3 regions of the Micromonospora sp. RL09-050-HVF-A genome follow, and region 1 is predicted to be linked to each of the others. Evidence: riboswitches for the same ligand, from Rfam matches in the RefSeq annotation. Region 1 holds a riboswitch; each other region holds the start of a gene.
The links. Region 1 has a riboswitch for cyclic di-AMP ahead of J7462_RS12090 (hypothetical protein). Riboswitches for the same ligand answer to the same signal wherever they lie in the genome.

Region 1 (4,149 bases):
GCGAGATCGACGTCGACACCGCCTACGAGGTACGTGAGGCGATCGCCGAGGTGCTGGCCAAGGGCCGGCCCGCCCGGATCGAGCTCAACATGCGACTGGTCACCTTCATCGACTCCGTCGGGATCAGCGCGATGGTCGCCGGGTTCCAGACCGCCGAGGTCAGTGGGGTCAAGTTGATCGTCACCGAACCGAGCCGGTTCGTGCACCGGCAGCTCTGGGTCACCGGTCTGCTCGGTCTCTTCGGCGCTCCGGAGCCATACTTCGCCGGTGCCGCCACCCCCGAGGTGCTGCCGGGCGCCTGACCGCACCACCGGCCCCGCCTGAGCCCGCTGGCCTGGGACGTTGCCAGTCCGTCCCGGGTGCGGCACGATCGTGCGACCGACGACGGTCAGGAGGCCCGGTGGTCCGGCGGGAGAGCTTCAGCTACACGGTGCAGGCGCGCTGCGCACAGGCGGACGCGGTGGCCTTGCTGAGCGACCTGTCCCGGCAGGAGGAACTGCATCCCCTGATCGTCCGGGTGCGGCGGTTGCCCGCCCGGCCGGGCGCCCTGGCCAGCTATGCGATCACCGATCGGCTGGAGTTGGGGCCGCTGCGGTTTCCCGTCACCTATCAGGCGGATGTCCTGCAGGTCGGCGACGACGAGATCGTGACGGTGGCCCGACAGCAGCCGGGCACCACGGTCCGCAACCACACCCGGCTGCGGACGGAGGGTGACCTGCTGCGGATCGACGTGGAGATCACCCTCGCCGCGCCGGCACCGTTGTTCGGGTACGCCTTCCGGCAGGCCCGCGCCGCTCACCTCGGGCTGGCCAGCCGGCTCGGCGCGGTGCTGGACGGCCGGGCCGGCGACCCGTCTGCCGCCGGCTGACCTGGGGCCGACCTGCGACACCGGGCCCGACCCTGCGGTCGGGCGGTGTTCCGGTGGCCCGTCGGGCGGTCTTCCGGTTGGCTGTCGGCGGTGTTCCGGTGGCCCGTCGTGGACGGGCCACCGGGCCAGCTCAGTACATCGACAGGTGCACGTGGTTGGTGTGGTCGCTGGACGGGTCGCCGTTGCCCCCGCTGTACGCCTTCCAGCCGCTGCTCGGCAGCCAGATCCGCTTGAACCAGATCACGTAGAGCACGCCGAGCCGGTCGGCGTTACGGATGAAGTAGGCGGCGAGGTTGTTGCCGTACGTCCGGTCGCCGCCGCTGGCCACCCCGCCGAAGCCGTTCTTCTGCGCGGCGAAGTCGCACGCGCGGCCCTTGGGGTGTTCACCGGAACCACTGGGACGGTGGCAGGAGACGTACCGGGTGAAACCGGCCGCCTTGGCCTGCTGGAGGGCGTTGAGGGTACGCGGGGTGATGCAGCCGTTGGCCGGGGTCGGGTCGTTGACGCTGCACGACTCGGACGGCCAGGAACCGTCGGAGTTACGGGGCGCCCCCTTGGCGTTGCTGCTGGACGTGCCCTCCGAACTGCCGGAGTCGTTGGAGGAGGTGGGGGCCGGCTTGTCGGCGGCGGCCACGGCCAGCGCGCGTTCGGCCTGATCCTTCCGCTTGCCCATGGTGGCGACCTGCTTGCGCTGCTCGGTGATCTCCCGACTGACGGCGGCCCGGGTCCGGGCGGCCTGGTCCCGGGTCTCGATCATCTTGCGCAGTTCCTGGTCCTCCCGGGCCGCGACCGTCTCCAACGCCGACGCGCGGTCCATGAAGCCACCGGGGCTGTTGCTGTTGAGCAGGGCGGACATCGGCCCGAGGCGGCCGGTGCGGTAGGCCGCTCCGGCGATCTCGCCGACCTTGCCGGTCTGCGTGACCAGCTGGGCCTCGATGGCCTTGAGCTGGCCGTCCAACTCCTGCTGACGTCGGGTGGAGCGCTCGAGGGCGGTCTTCGCGTCGAGCCACCCCTTGCTGGCCGCGTCGAGCTGGTCGCGCAGGGCCGGGGTGCCGCCCTCCTCGTCGTCGCCGGGGGCGGCGAGGCGGGTGGTGGGCGCGGCGACGGCCGGGCTGAACGGCGCGGACGACACGCCCAGGGCGAGCGCCGTGACGACTGCGGCCAGTAGTCGCGTGGTGGTGCGTACGTGCATGTGATGTCCTTCCGTCAGCCGCCGACCGGGTTAGCTGACGGGTTCGGGACGGAAGATCCCTACCGCTGACGCGGATGCACCCCAGGAACGTGGTTCCCCGGTTCGCCCTGGTGGGCGATTAGGCGGCGGCCACTGCCGGCGCCGGTGGGCGCCGCCTGGCGGTGGCCGGAGCCGAGCCTACCGGTACGCGTGGGACAGCTGCCTACCTCGTGACTGAGGGTACGAGAGTGAATACTGCCAAAAGGTGTGAACGGCGCAAATTGCCGTTGATCTACAGCGCGATTCCCGGAGAGTGGGCCCGACCACCGGGCACGAGACGGCGGCCGGGTGGCAGGGCGGCGGCCCGGCCGCAGGGCGGCAGTCGGGGTCACCAGTGGGTCGGGCCGCATGCTCCGGGGGTCGCTCGGGGCTCGATCTGAAGAGTGGCGTGCTCGATGTGGAAGTCCTCCCGCAGGGCACCACGGGCGGCGGCGAGCACGGTGCCGGCCTCGGCGTCGCCGGCCAGGGTGAGGTGGGCCGAGGCGACGTCCATGCCGGAGGTGAGCGTCCAGACGTGCAGGTCGTGCACCTCGGCGACGCCGGGCACGGCGGTCAACCGGTCGTGTACGGCGGTCACCGGGAGATGCTCCGGGGCGGCCTGCACCAGGATGCGCACCGCCGCCCGCCCGAGCCGCCAGGTGCGGGGCAGGATGAACACGCCGATCGCCACGGCGACCACCGGGTCGGCCCACCACCAGCCGGTGCCGGCGATCAGCAGCGCCGCCGCGATCACGCCGAGGGAGCCGAGCAGGTCGCCGACCACCTCCAGGTACGCCCCGCGCAGGTTGATGCTCTCCTTGGCCCCCTCGCGCAGCAGGCCGAACGCGACGAGGTTGGCGAGCAGGCCGAGCACCGCCACCACCAGCATCGGGCCGGCCAGCACCTCGGGTGGCTCGCCGAAGCGGCGGACCGCCTCGATCAGCACGTAGATCGCCACCCCGCTGAGCAGGACGGCGTTGGCCAGCGCGGCGAGCACCTCCAGCCGGTAGAGGCCGAAGGTGCGCTGCGGGTCCTGCGTGGCCCGCCGGGTGGCGGTGATCGCCGCCAGGGCCATCCCGATGCCGAGGACGTCGGTGAACATGTGGCCGGCGTCGGAGAGCAGGGCCAGTGAGCCGGTGCCGAACGCGGCCACCGCCTCGACCACCATGAACACGGCGAGCAGTCCGAAAGCCGCCCAGAGCCGACCGCGGTGCCGGTGTGCGGCGTTACTGACCGTCGCACTGTGGTCATGACCTGCGCCCACGTCCACACCTTCCGTCGCCGCTGCGGACCCGATCCAATCTATGCTCACATCGCTATGTATGCAAGTGACAGCCGGGCCTTCGGCCAGGAGCGACAGCAGGGGCCGTCGACCCAGCACGACAGCGGGGTCGCCGACGACCCAGAAGCGTTCGGTGTGGCCCTCGACCAGGGGCCGGGCCGATCGGGGCCGGTGGCTCAGCCGGTGGGGTCGATGGTGGTGAGGCGCTGGGTGGCCCGGGACAACGCGACGTAGAGCGTCCGTACCCCCGAGCCCGGATCGGCCCGGATCTCCCCGGGGCAGACCAGCACCACCCCGTCGTACTCCATGCCCTTGGCCTGGAGACTCGTCACCACCTGAAGCCGCGCCCCGCCCCGGTCGCCCAACCAGCCGGCGACCTCGTCGCGGCGCGGCACCGGCGTGATCACGCCGACCGTCCCGGCCACCTCGGCCAGCACCGCGTCCACCGCGTCCACCGTCGCCGGGGCCAGCTCCGCCGCCGGCACGTGCAGCGCCACCGGCTCCACCCCGGTGGACCGCACCGCACTCGGCAACTCCAGGTCGGGATAGAGCCGGCGGATCTCCGCCGCCGCCACCGCGAAGATCTCCGCCGAGTTGCGGTAGTTGGTGGAGAGCGTGAACCGGTGCCGCCGCCGCCGGCCCAGCGCCTGGTCCCGGGCCCGGTCCAACTCCTGCTGGTCGCCCGTCCAGGCGGTCTGCGCCGGATCACCCACCACCGTCCAGGAGGCGAGCCGACCACGCCGGCCGACCATCCGCCACTGCATCGGCGAGACGTCCTGCGACTCGTCC
Region 2 (4,149 bases), 4.0 Mb from region 1:
TGGCCCGGCGGCGGTTCCGGCCGTCGGGCGGGGGCGGCCCGGTGACCCGGGCGCTGCGCGCGCACCAGCCGGAGTTCCTGCTCTACTTCTCCGCCCCACCCGGCTCGGAATACCAGGTCACCATGTGGCTGCCCTACCTGGAGCGGCTCGGCCGGCCGTTCCTGGTGCTGCTGCGGGAGCCGGAGTTCCTGCCCACGATCGCCGCCGCGACGAGCGCCCCGGTGGTCTACTGCCCCACCCTCAAGGCGATGGACGAGGCGCTGGTGCCCAGCCTGCGGGTGGCGTTCTATGTCAACCACGGGGCGAAGAACAGTCACTGCATCCGGTTCACCCAGCTCACCCACGTGCAGCTGCACCACGGCGACAGCGACAAGGCCCCCAGCGCCAACCCGGTCTCGGCCATCTTCGACAAGATCTTCGTGGCCGGTCCGGCGGCGATCGAGCGGTACGCGCGGGCCGGGGTGGAGATCCCCGCCGAGAAGTTCGTCGTGGTCGGCCGCCCGCAGGTCGAGGCCATCGAGGTACGCCGGGAGGCCCGCCCGCTGACCGCCCCGACCGTGCTCTACACCCCCACCTGGACCGGCCACCACGCCGACGCCAACTACTGCTCGCTGCCGGTGGCCGAGCCGCTGCTGCGCCGGCTGCTCGACCGGGGGGCCACGGTGATCCTGCGCGCCCACCCGTACACCGGGCAGAATCCGGCCTCGGCCCGGCAGTTGGCCCGGCTCACCGAACTGCTCGCCGCCGACCGGACCCGCACCGGCCGGCAGCACCTGTGGGGGGCGGCGGCCAGCCGCGAGCTGAGCCTGACCGAGTGCGTCAACCGCTCCGACGCGCTGGTCTCCGACGTCTCCGGGGTCATCTCCGACTACCTCTACTCCGGCAAGCCGTACGCGGTGACCGACCTGGGCGTCGACGGCGACGAGTTCCTGGACCGGTTCCCGCTGGCCCGCTCCGGTTACGTGCTGCGCCGGGACATGGCCAACCTGGACGAGGTGCTGACCGGGCTGCTGGACACCGACCCGTTGGCGGCGGCCCGCTGGCAGACCCGCCGCCGTTACCTGGGCGACTTCCCCGCCGACGCGTACGCCGAGGGTTTTCTGGCCGCGGCCCGCCGCGAGCTGGAACCGGGCTGGGCCCCGCCGACCCCCCGTGCCCCCGCCGCCCCCTCTCCCCCCACGCCTGACCCGCACCCGCCTCCGCCCACACCCGCTCGCGCCCGCACCCGCCTCCGCCCGCACCCGCCTCCGTCGGCAAGATCGTGCTCGATCCATGTTGTAGTGGCCTTCTCGCAGGAGGCCACTACAACCATGTTCGAGCACGATCTTCGTCCGGCCGGCCGGGTCGACCCGGGGACAGCGAACCGCCCCGGCCACCCGTGGTCGGGCGGCCGGGGCGGGTGGGGTGGCTCGGTCAGGCGGAGTAGCCCCGGGTGGCGATCCAGTTCGCCAGGGTGGTCACGCTGACCCAGTAGGCCGGCAGCGACGGGTCGGCCGAGTCGGCGATCCGCACGGTACGACCGTTGTCCCGGTAGCCCACGGCGGCGATGTAGTGGCCGCCGGGGAAGGAGTGCCAGCCGCCGTCGAGGTCGGTGGCGTCCCCGGCCACGTTCGCGACCACGGCCCGCTTGTCGGCGACCGCCGTGACCACGTCGGCCCGCAGCCGGTCGATCTGCGCGTCGCTCGGCGTGCCGGCGAACATCCTGGTCCGGTACGGGTCACCCTTGACCACGGCGTTGAGCACCCGGGTGGTGTCCTCGGCCGAGTTGGTGCCCATCTCGGTGGTGCCCAACAGGGCGGCGAGGTCGTCCTGGCCGCGCTCGATGCCGGCCGCGCTGAGCGCGTTGCGGACCGCCGCCGGGCCGCAGTAGTAGTAGGTGGTCTGGGCCTGGTAGTCGTAGCGCAGGACCTTCGACGACGGCGGCTTCGGGGCCGCCTTGCGGGTCAGGTCCGGGTCGGCGGTGGCCCTGGCCTTCGCCCGGGTGACGCGCGGCGACGGGGCGTCGCTCGCCGACGGGCTGGCCGAGGGGGTGGCCGACGGGCTGGTCGGGGCGGGGACGGCGACCCGGGCCTGGGCGCGGCTGGCGACGTCGTCGAGGCGGGGGCGGTCTCGGCCACGGCGGTGGCGCGCTGCTGGTCGGTCGGGGCGTCGTCGACCCCGGCGGCCAGGGCGGTGCCACCGGCGGCCAGGACGAGGACCGCCGCCGAGCCGACGACCATCCGGTACGGGCGTCGGGTGCCCAGTAGGCGGAGCTGTCGTTTCATGTGGTGCTTCACAGGGTGTTCCTCCACGGGGCGAGGCGGCGGGCACAACCCATCGGCACGCGGCGGACACGCCACGCGCGGATCGGGTGTTGCGCCGCTCGTTCGGCAGGGACCGCCCGACGGGGGGCCGGGCGGATCGGCGGCTCGCCCGGCAGGGGCCGGGCGGCGGGGCACAGAGCCGGGTCAGCGCGTCGGGCGCGACGGTCCGGCGGTGCCCCGGCACCGAGGTGGAGGAACTACCGAGGGGGTGGGGTCATGCTGCACGAGGAGGGAACTCCTTCCTTTGCCGCCGACCGGGTTAGCTGACGGATTCGGGCGGGAAGATCGCCCTACCCCGGGCCGTGGCCCGGAGATTCACCCCAGGTGGTGCGTGTGGGTCCCCGGTTCGTGACTGGCACGATTGAGCGGGTCGGCACGGCGTCGCCTCTTGCGATCGGAAACCGCACCGGACCGCAGCGACACTACTGGCCGGTTTCCCCCCTCGCCAAGCCCGTTGAGCTGCACAAACATGGGCTGGACGAGTCAGTTTCGGGGCACTCGGGCACTGACCCGCCACGCGTGGGACGGTCGGAGCGCCCGGGCCCGTCCAGGCGAAAACCCGGACGGCGGGGCACCGACCACCGATGATCGTCGCAGTCGATGTGACCGACTGTGACCAGGTGTCCGGTTTCCACCCGCAGTGACGGCACCCACAACCCGCAGATAACAATTCAGTCCCGCCGACCCGCCGACCCGCCGACCGGTCCGGCTTCGCCAACCAGCGGCCGGCCGACCTGACGGCCGGGTCAGCCGACCCGGGCCGGACGCCAGCGGGTGGCGGGGGCCGGGCGGGTGGCGGACGTCGCCGGACGGGGCAGTGGGACCCGGGTCGGCCGCCACCGTTGCGCCGCCGCGTGTGCCTCGGCAGCCAGCGACCGGGCCGCCTCGGCGGCCAGTTCGGCGTTCCGCCACGCCGCCCGTTCCCGCCCGACCGCAGCCCGGTACGCCGTACGCCGGTCCTCGCGGACCGCGCGGGCCAGCATCACCTCGTGCTCGACCGGGTGCCGACGCGGGTCCCAACCGTCGCGGTGCGCGAAGACGTCCCGCAGCCGCTCCACCGACAACTCTCCCCGCCAGTGCGCCGCCACGGCCTCCTGGTGCAGCCACCGCTCCCGACCGGCGTACTCGGCGGGCGTGCGGGGAGTACGCGGGCTGGGCAGCGCCCGGGCACCGGTGAACCGGCGGGCCAGCGTCTCCGCCTCGTCGTACGCCTGCCAGGCCCGTTCCAGGGCGTCGTGGGCCGCCAGCCAGGCCACGCGGTGGTGGCGGGCCCTCCGGGCGGCTCCGGAGGCGGCGACGGCCACCTCCTCCGCGTAGCGACGCAGGTCGGCGACGGGGGGTGGGGCGTCGGATGCCGGCGCGGCGGCAGTGGCTGCGGCGGCCGGTTGGTCCCGCTCGGGCCGGGCCACCAGGATGGTGATCCCGGTCAGCGCCAGGACGAGCAGCGCGGACCAGATCACGGTGGCGGTCGGGACCTCGATCAGGAACTGGGAGAGCACGGTGTTCACGGTCGACACCTCGCAGGCGGGATGCGGAAGAGGAGGCCGTACCGGCGGCGGGAACATCCGGCCGGACGGTGCGGGTGTGGTGCGTGGCGGAGGCGGTCGCGGGTGGGTCGGCCCCCGCGTGGGCGGTCAGCCCGCCGGGGGTGCCCGGGGGGCGGTGGCGACGGGTGTTCGACCGGCCGGCAGCGCCGGGGGCGGGGCGCTCCGTGCGACGCCGGCCGGCACGACGGCGTCGACCCGGTCTGCCGTCGGCACGGCCAGCACCACGGCGGCCCGGTCCGCTGCCGGCACGGCGAGCACCACGGCGACGGCCCGATCTGCGGCGACGCCGGCCGGGTCGG
Region 3 (4,149 bases), 2.3 Mb from region 1:
GACGACCCGCCGCCCGTGGATGAACCGGCTGGCCGGCTGACACGTATCCCGTCCCGGATCGTTGGGAGTACTCGCACATGGGCGCCGACCACACCCGTCCCGCTCCGTCCACCCCACCCCGGGTGCGGCGGATCCTCGTCATGACGGTGGTGCCGCTCATCGTCGTCACGGTGATCGCCACGCTGCTGCTCTGGCCGGGGGAGACCCCGAAGATCGACCAGGGCGAGCAGGTGCCCCGCTACCACGGCACGGTGACCCGGGTGGTGACCGAGCCGTGCCCGCCCGCCCCGCAGACCCCCGACGGCCCGTCGGGGGCGGCCGACGGGCCGTGCGGGACGGTGACGGTCACCGTCGGGCAGGGCCCGGACAGTGGTGAGCAGGTCGAGACGCCGGTCCCGTCGGGGCCGGGGGCACCGACGGTGGCGGTCGGCGACGAGGTGGTGCTGGTCGCGTTGGCCGACCCCACCGACCCGTCGGTGAGCAGCTACCACATCGCCGAGCACCAGCGGGGCATGCCGCTGCTCTGGCTGGTCGCCCTGTTCGCGGCGGCGATCGTCGCGTTCGGCCGGCTGCGCGGGCTGGCCGCCCTGGCCGGCCTCGGGGCGAGCTTCGCCATCCTGTTGACCTTCGTGGTGCCGGGCATCTCCGCCGGGGGCGCACCGCTGCCGATCGCGGTCACCGGCGCCGCGCTGATCATGTTCGTGGTGCTGTACCTGACCCACGGGGTCACCGCGCAGACCTCGGTGGCGGTGCTCGGCACGCTGGGCAGCCTGGTGCTGACCGGCGTCCTGGGCACGCTGGCCACCGCCGCCACCCATCTGACCGGGTACGGCAGCGAGGAGGCCACCACGCTGTCGATGTACCAGCGCGACGTGGACCTGCACGGACTGCTGCTGGCCGGGATCATCATCGGTTCGCTGGGCGTCCTGGACGACGTCACGGTCACCCAGTCGGCCACCGTCACCGAGCTGGCGCACGCCAATCCGGGGCTGTCCCGGTTGCAGCTCTACCGGGCGGCGACCCGGGTCGGGCGGGCGCACATCGCGTCCACGGTCAACACGATCGTGCTGGCGTACGCGGGGGCCTCGTTGCCGTTGCTGCTCCTGCTCACCGCCGACAGCCGGCCGGTGAGCCAGATCCTGACCAGCGAGTTCCTGGCCCAGGAGATCGTCCGCAGCGCGGTGGCGACCCTGGGGCTGGTGGCGGCGGTGCCGCTGACCACCGGATTGGCCGCGCTCGTCGTCACCGCCGGGCGCGGTCCCGCCGACGCCGACGCGACCGGACCGACGCCCACCCCACGCCCCGCCCCCGACCGTGCCGAGGCGCTGGCGGCGCTGAGCGGCCCCCGGCACGGCGAACCGTCCACCCCGGCCCCCGCACGGTGGCCAGACCCGGAAAGGAGCACGGACACCGCATGGTGACACTGCGCTGTGTGACCGGAGGTGAGGTCGCGGCTGTCGGTCGCGTCACTGATTACCCCTCGCTATCGGGAAAATACGCATTTTGCCGGGTTGTGACCGTAGATCCCCGGTACGACTCTCGGGTAACCTCGCTGCCGGTCACCGCCGAAGGCGCCCACCGGAGCCAGCGGTGCCACCGCCCAATCGCCGTACGGCGAGCCGGGGAACCGAGCACCTGGGGTGAATCCGCGCCAGCGGTAGGGGCCACTTCCGTCCCGAACCCGTCAGCTAACCCGGTCGGCGGTCGACGGAAGGGACAACTGTGACGGCACCCCTACGCCACTGGTGGACTCCGGTGGTGGCCGTGCTCGCCGCCCTGGCGCTGGTCGCCGGGCCCGCCGCCTCCCCCGCGGCGGCAGCACCCAACGCGCCCACCCCCTCGGGGCACGAGGAGGACGAGGAGCCGAAGCTGCTCACCGACGTCATCGAGGCGACGAACCGGGAGTATTCGGCAGCGAAGAACCGGCTGGAGAAGTCCAAGAAGCGCCAACTCGAGTACGCCATCGAGGTGGAGAAGGCGGAGCAGGAGCTGGCGGCGTTGGCTCCGCAGGTCAACGAGATCGCGGCCCAGTCGTACCGGACGGGTCGGGTCGGCGCGGTCGCGGCGCTGCTGGAGAGCAACGCCCCGGACACCTTCGTCCGGCGGGCCGCCGCCCTGGACGAGCTGAACATGGTCAACGCCGGCAAGCTGGCCGAGGTCAACAAGGTCAAGAAGCGTGCCGAGCAGGCCAAGCTCGCCGTCGACACCGAGGTCCGTGAGCAGCAGAAGCAGACCAACCTGATGGCCAAGAAGAAGACCGAGGCCGACAAGGCGCTCGCCCTGGTCGGCGGTCGGGGCTTCACCGGTGGCCTGGTCGACGCCACCTCGCCGGTCGCCCGGATCGCCCCGGGCCAGACGGCCGACGGCGACTGGCGCGGCGAGTCGTGCAGCGAGAACGACCCCACCACGTCCGGCTGCATCACCCCGCGCACGCTGCACATGTACAAGGAGGTCAAGCGGGCCGGCTTCAACCGGTTCGTCGGCTGCTACCGCCCCGGCGGGCCGTGGGAGCACCCCAAGGGCAAGGCGTGCGACTGGTCGTTGCAGAAGAGCGGCTTCAGCCCGTGGCACAACAACGACACCCGGATGTACGGCAACAACCTCGCCGCGTTCCTGATCCGCAACTCGGACCGGTTGGGCATCTACTACGTGATCTGGAACCGGCAGATCTGGTTCCCGGCCAACGGCTGGAGTTCGTACTCCGGGCCCTCCAACCACACCGACCACGTCCACGTGTCATTGCTGTAGCCGGCCCTCACCAGCACGAAGGCCGCCCGGCTGAGCCGGGCGGCCTTCGTCGTGCGTGGTACGCCTCAGCCGGGGACGGCCGCGGGCTCGCCGGTCGGCACGGCGTCGACACCCGTCGGCACGGCCGGCCCGGGTACGACGGCAGCGGCCGCCGCGGTGGTGGGCGCAGCCGCCCGGGTGGCGGGAGCGGCGGCCTCGTGGGCCGGCGCGACCTGGCGGACCTCACCGGCGGCGAGGCGGTAGGACATGCCGACCACCGCGCACCGCCCGGCGGCCACCTCGGCGGCGATCACCGGGGAGTTGCCGAGCAGCACCTCGACGGTCTGCGCGATGTGGATGTCGACGATCCCGTCGATGTCGTGCACTCCCTGCTGGTCGGCGCGACGCAGGCTCGGCCCGACGGCGGCGACCACCGAGTAGAGGTGCCCCGGGGGCTGGGTGCCGGTACGGGCCGCCTCCCGGGCCGCCTGCACCGCCCCGCAGGAGTCGTGCCCGAGGACCACCACCAGCGGGGTGCCGAGGATCGTCACCGCGTACTCGACGCTGCCGAGCACCTCCGGCCCGGCGGTGTGCCCGGCGGTCCGGACCACGAAGAGGTCACCCAGACCCCGGTCAAAGATGATCTCGGCGGCCAGCCGGGAGTCGGAGCAGCCGACGATGACGGCGAAGGGATGCTGGCCGTCGGCGACGGCGGCCCGGTGGCTGGCACCCTGGTTGGGGTGGTGGGGCTCCCCGGCGACGAAACGCCGGTTGCCCGCCTGTAGTTCGGCCAGCGCCTGGGTCGGAGTGATCGGGGCCATTGCCTCACCTCGGTCCGGAATCGCACCTGGTCACGCCGGCCGGCGGCGACGACGGCCGTGTTCCCACGGTCACACGCAGCGAAAGGTACGTCAAGATTTCGTGATCCACGTTTCAGGCTTTGGTCGCCACGATGTCGACCAGGGGTCGAGGCCCACGGTCGACCCGGCGGCCGACGGCGGGCCTCCCAGGTACGGGCCATACGATGACGTCATGGCGACGACGACGGGCGGCACCGGGAGCACCCGGAACTGGACGTTCCTCACCAACCACGGTCACGTGCTGCTCGCCATCGCCCGCAACCCCACCGCCCGGCTGCGGGACGTCGCCGAGGAGGTCGGGGTGACCGAGCGGGCCGCCCAGGCCATCGTGGCGGACCTGGAGACCGGTGGCTACCTGCGGCGTACCCGGGTCGGCCGACGCAACGAGTACACGATCGACCCGAGCGGTCACTTCCGGCACCCCGCCGAGGCCGACCGCCAGGTCGGTGCCCTGCTCGCCCTCTTCACCCCCACCACGCCGACTCAGGCGTCGGGGCCCACGGCCCACCCGACCGACGCCTGAGGCATCAGCCCACCTGCCCGCCCGAACCCGGCGGCGACA

Region 2: another riboswitch for cyclic di-AMP. It lies ahead of J7462_RS29895 (C39 family peptidase); the one in region 1 lies ahead of J7462_RS12090 (hypothetical protein).
Region 3: another riboswitch for cyclic di-AMP. It lies ahead of J7462_RS22570 (hypothetical protein); the one in region 1 lies ahead of J7462_RS12090 (hypothetical protein).

The regions. Positions count from the first base shown of each region.
Region 1 is NZ_JAGKQP010000002.1:2,826,638-2,830,786, reverse strand. Features, by position in the region: gene J7462_RS12100 (STAS domain-containing protein) at 1-302, shown strand, start outside; gene J7462_RS12095 (SRPBCC family protein) at 401-868, shown strand; gene J7462_RS12090 (hypothetical protein) at 999-2,060, opposite strand; cyclic di-AMP (ydaO/yuaA leader) riboswitch at 2,064-2,195, opposite strand; gene J7462_RS12085 (cation diffusion facilitator family transporter) at 2,428-3,342, opposite strand; gene J7462_RS12080 (AAA family ATPase) at 3,537-4,149, opposite strand, start outside.
Region 2 is NZ_JAGKQP010000002.1:6,823,622-6,827,770, reverse strand. Features, by position in the region: partial or broken gene J7462_RS29900 (CDP-glycerol glycerophosphotransferase family protein) at 1-1,181, shown strand, start outside; gene J7462_RS29895 (C39 family peptidase) at 1,414-2,310, opposite strand; cyclic di-AMP (ydaO/yuaA leader) riboswitch at 2,537-2,681, opposite strand; gene J7462_RS29890 (hypothetical protein) at 3,050-3,811, opposite strand; gene J7462_RS29885 (hypothetical protein) at 3,938-4,149, opposite strand, start outside.
Region 3 is NZ_JAGKQP010000002.1:5,085,626-5,089,774, reverse strand. Features, by position in the region: gene J7462_RS22575 (YibE/F family protein) at 78-1,421, shown strand; cyclic di-AMP (ydaO/yuaA leader) riboswitch at 1,588-1,719, shown strand; gene J7462_RS22570 (hypothetical protein) at 1,723-2,748, shown strand; gene J7462_RS22565 (carbonic anhydrase) at 2,814-3,548, opposite strand; gene J7462_RS22560 (helix-turn-helix domain-containing protein) at 3,760-4,110, shown strand.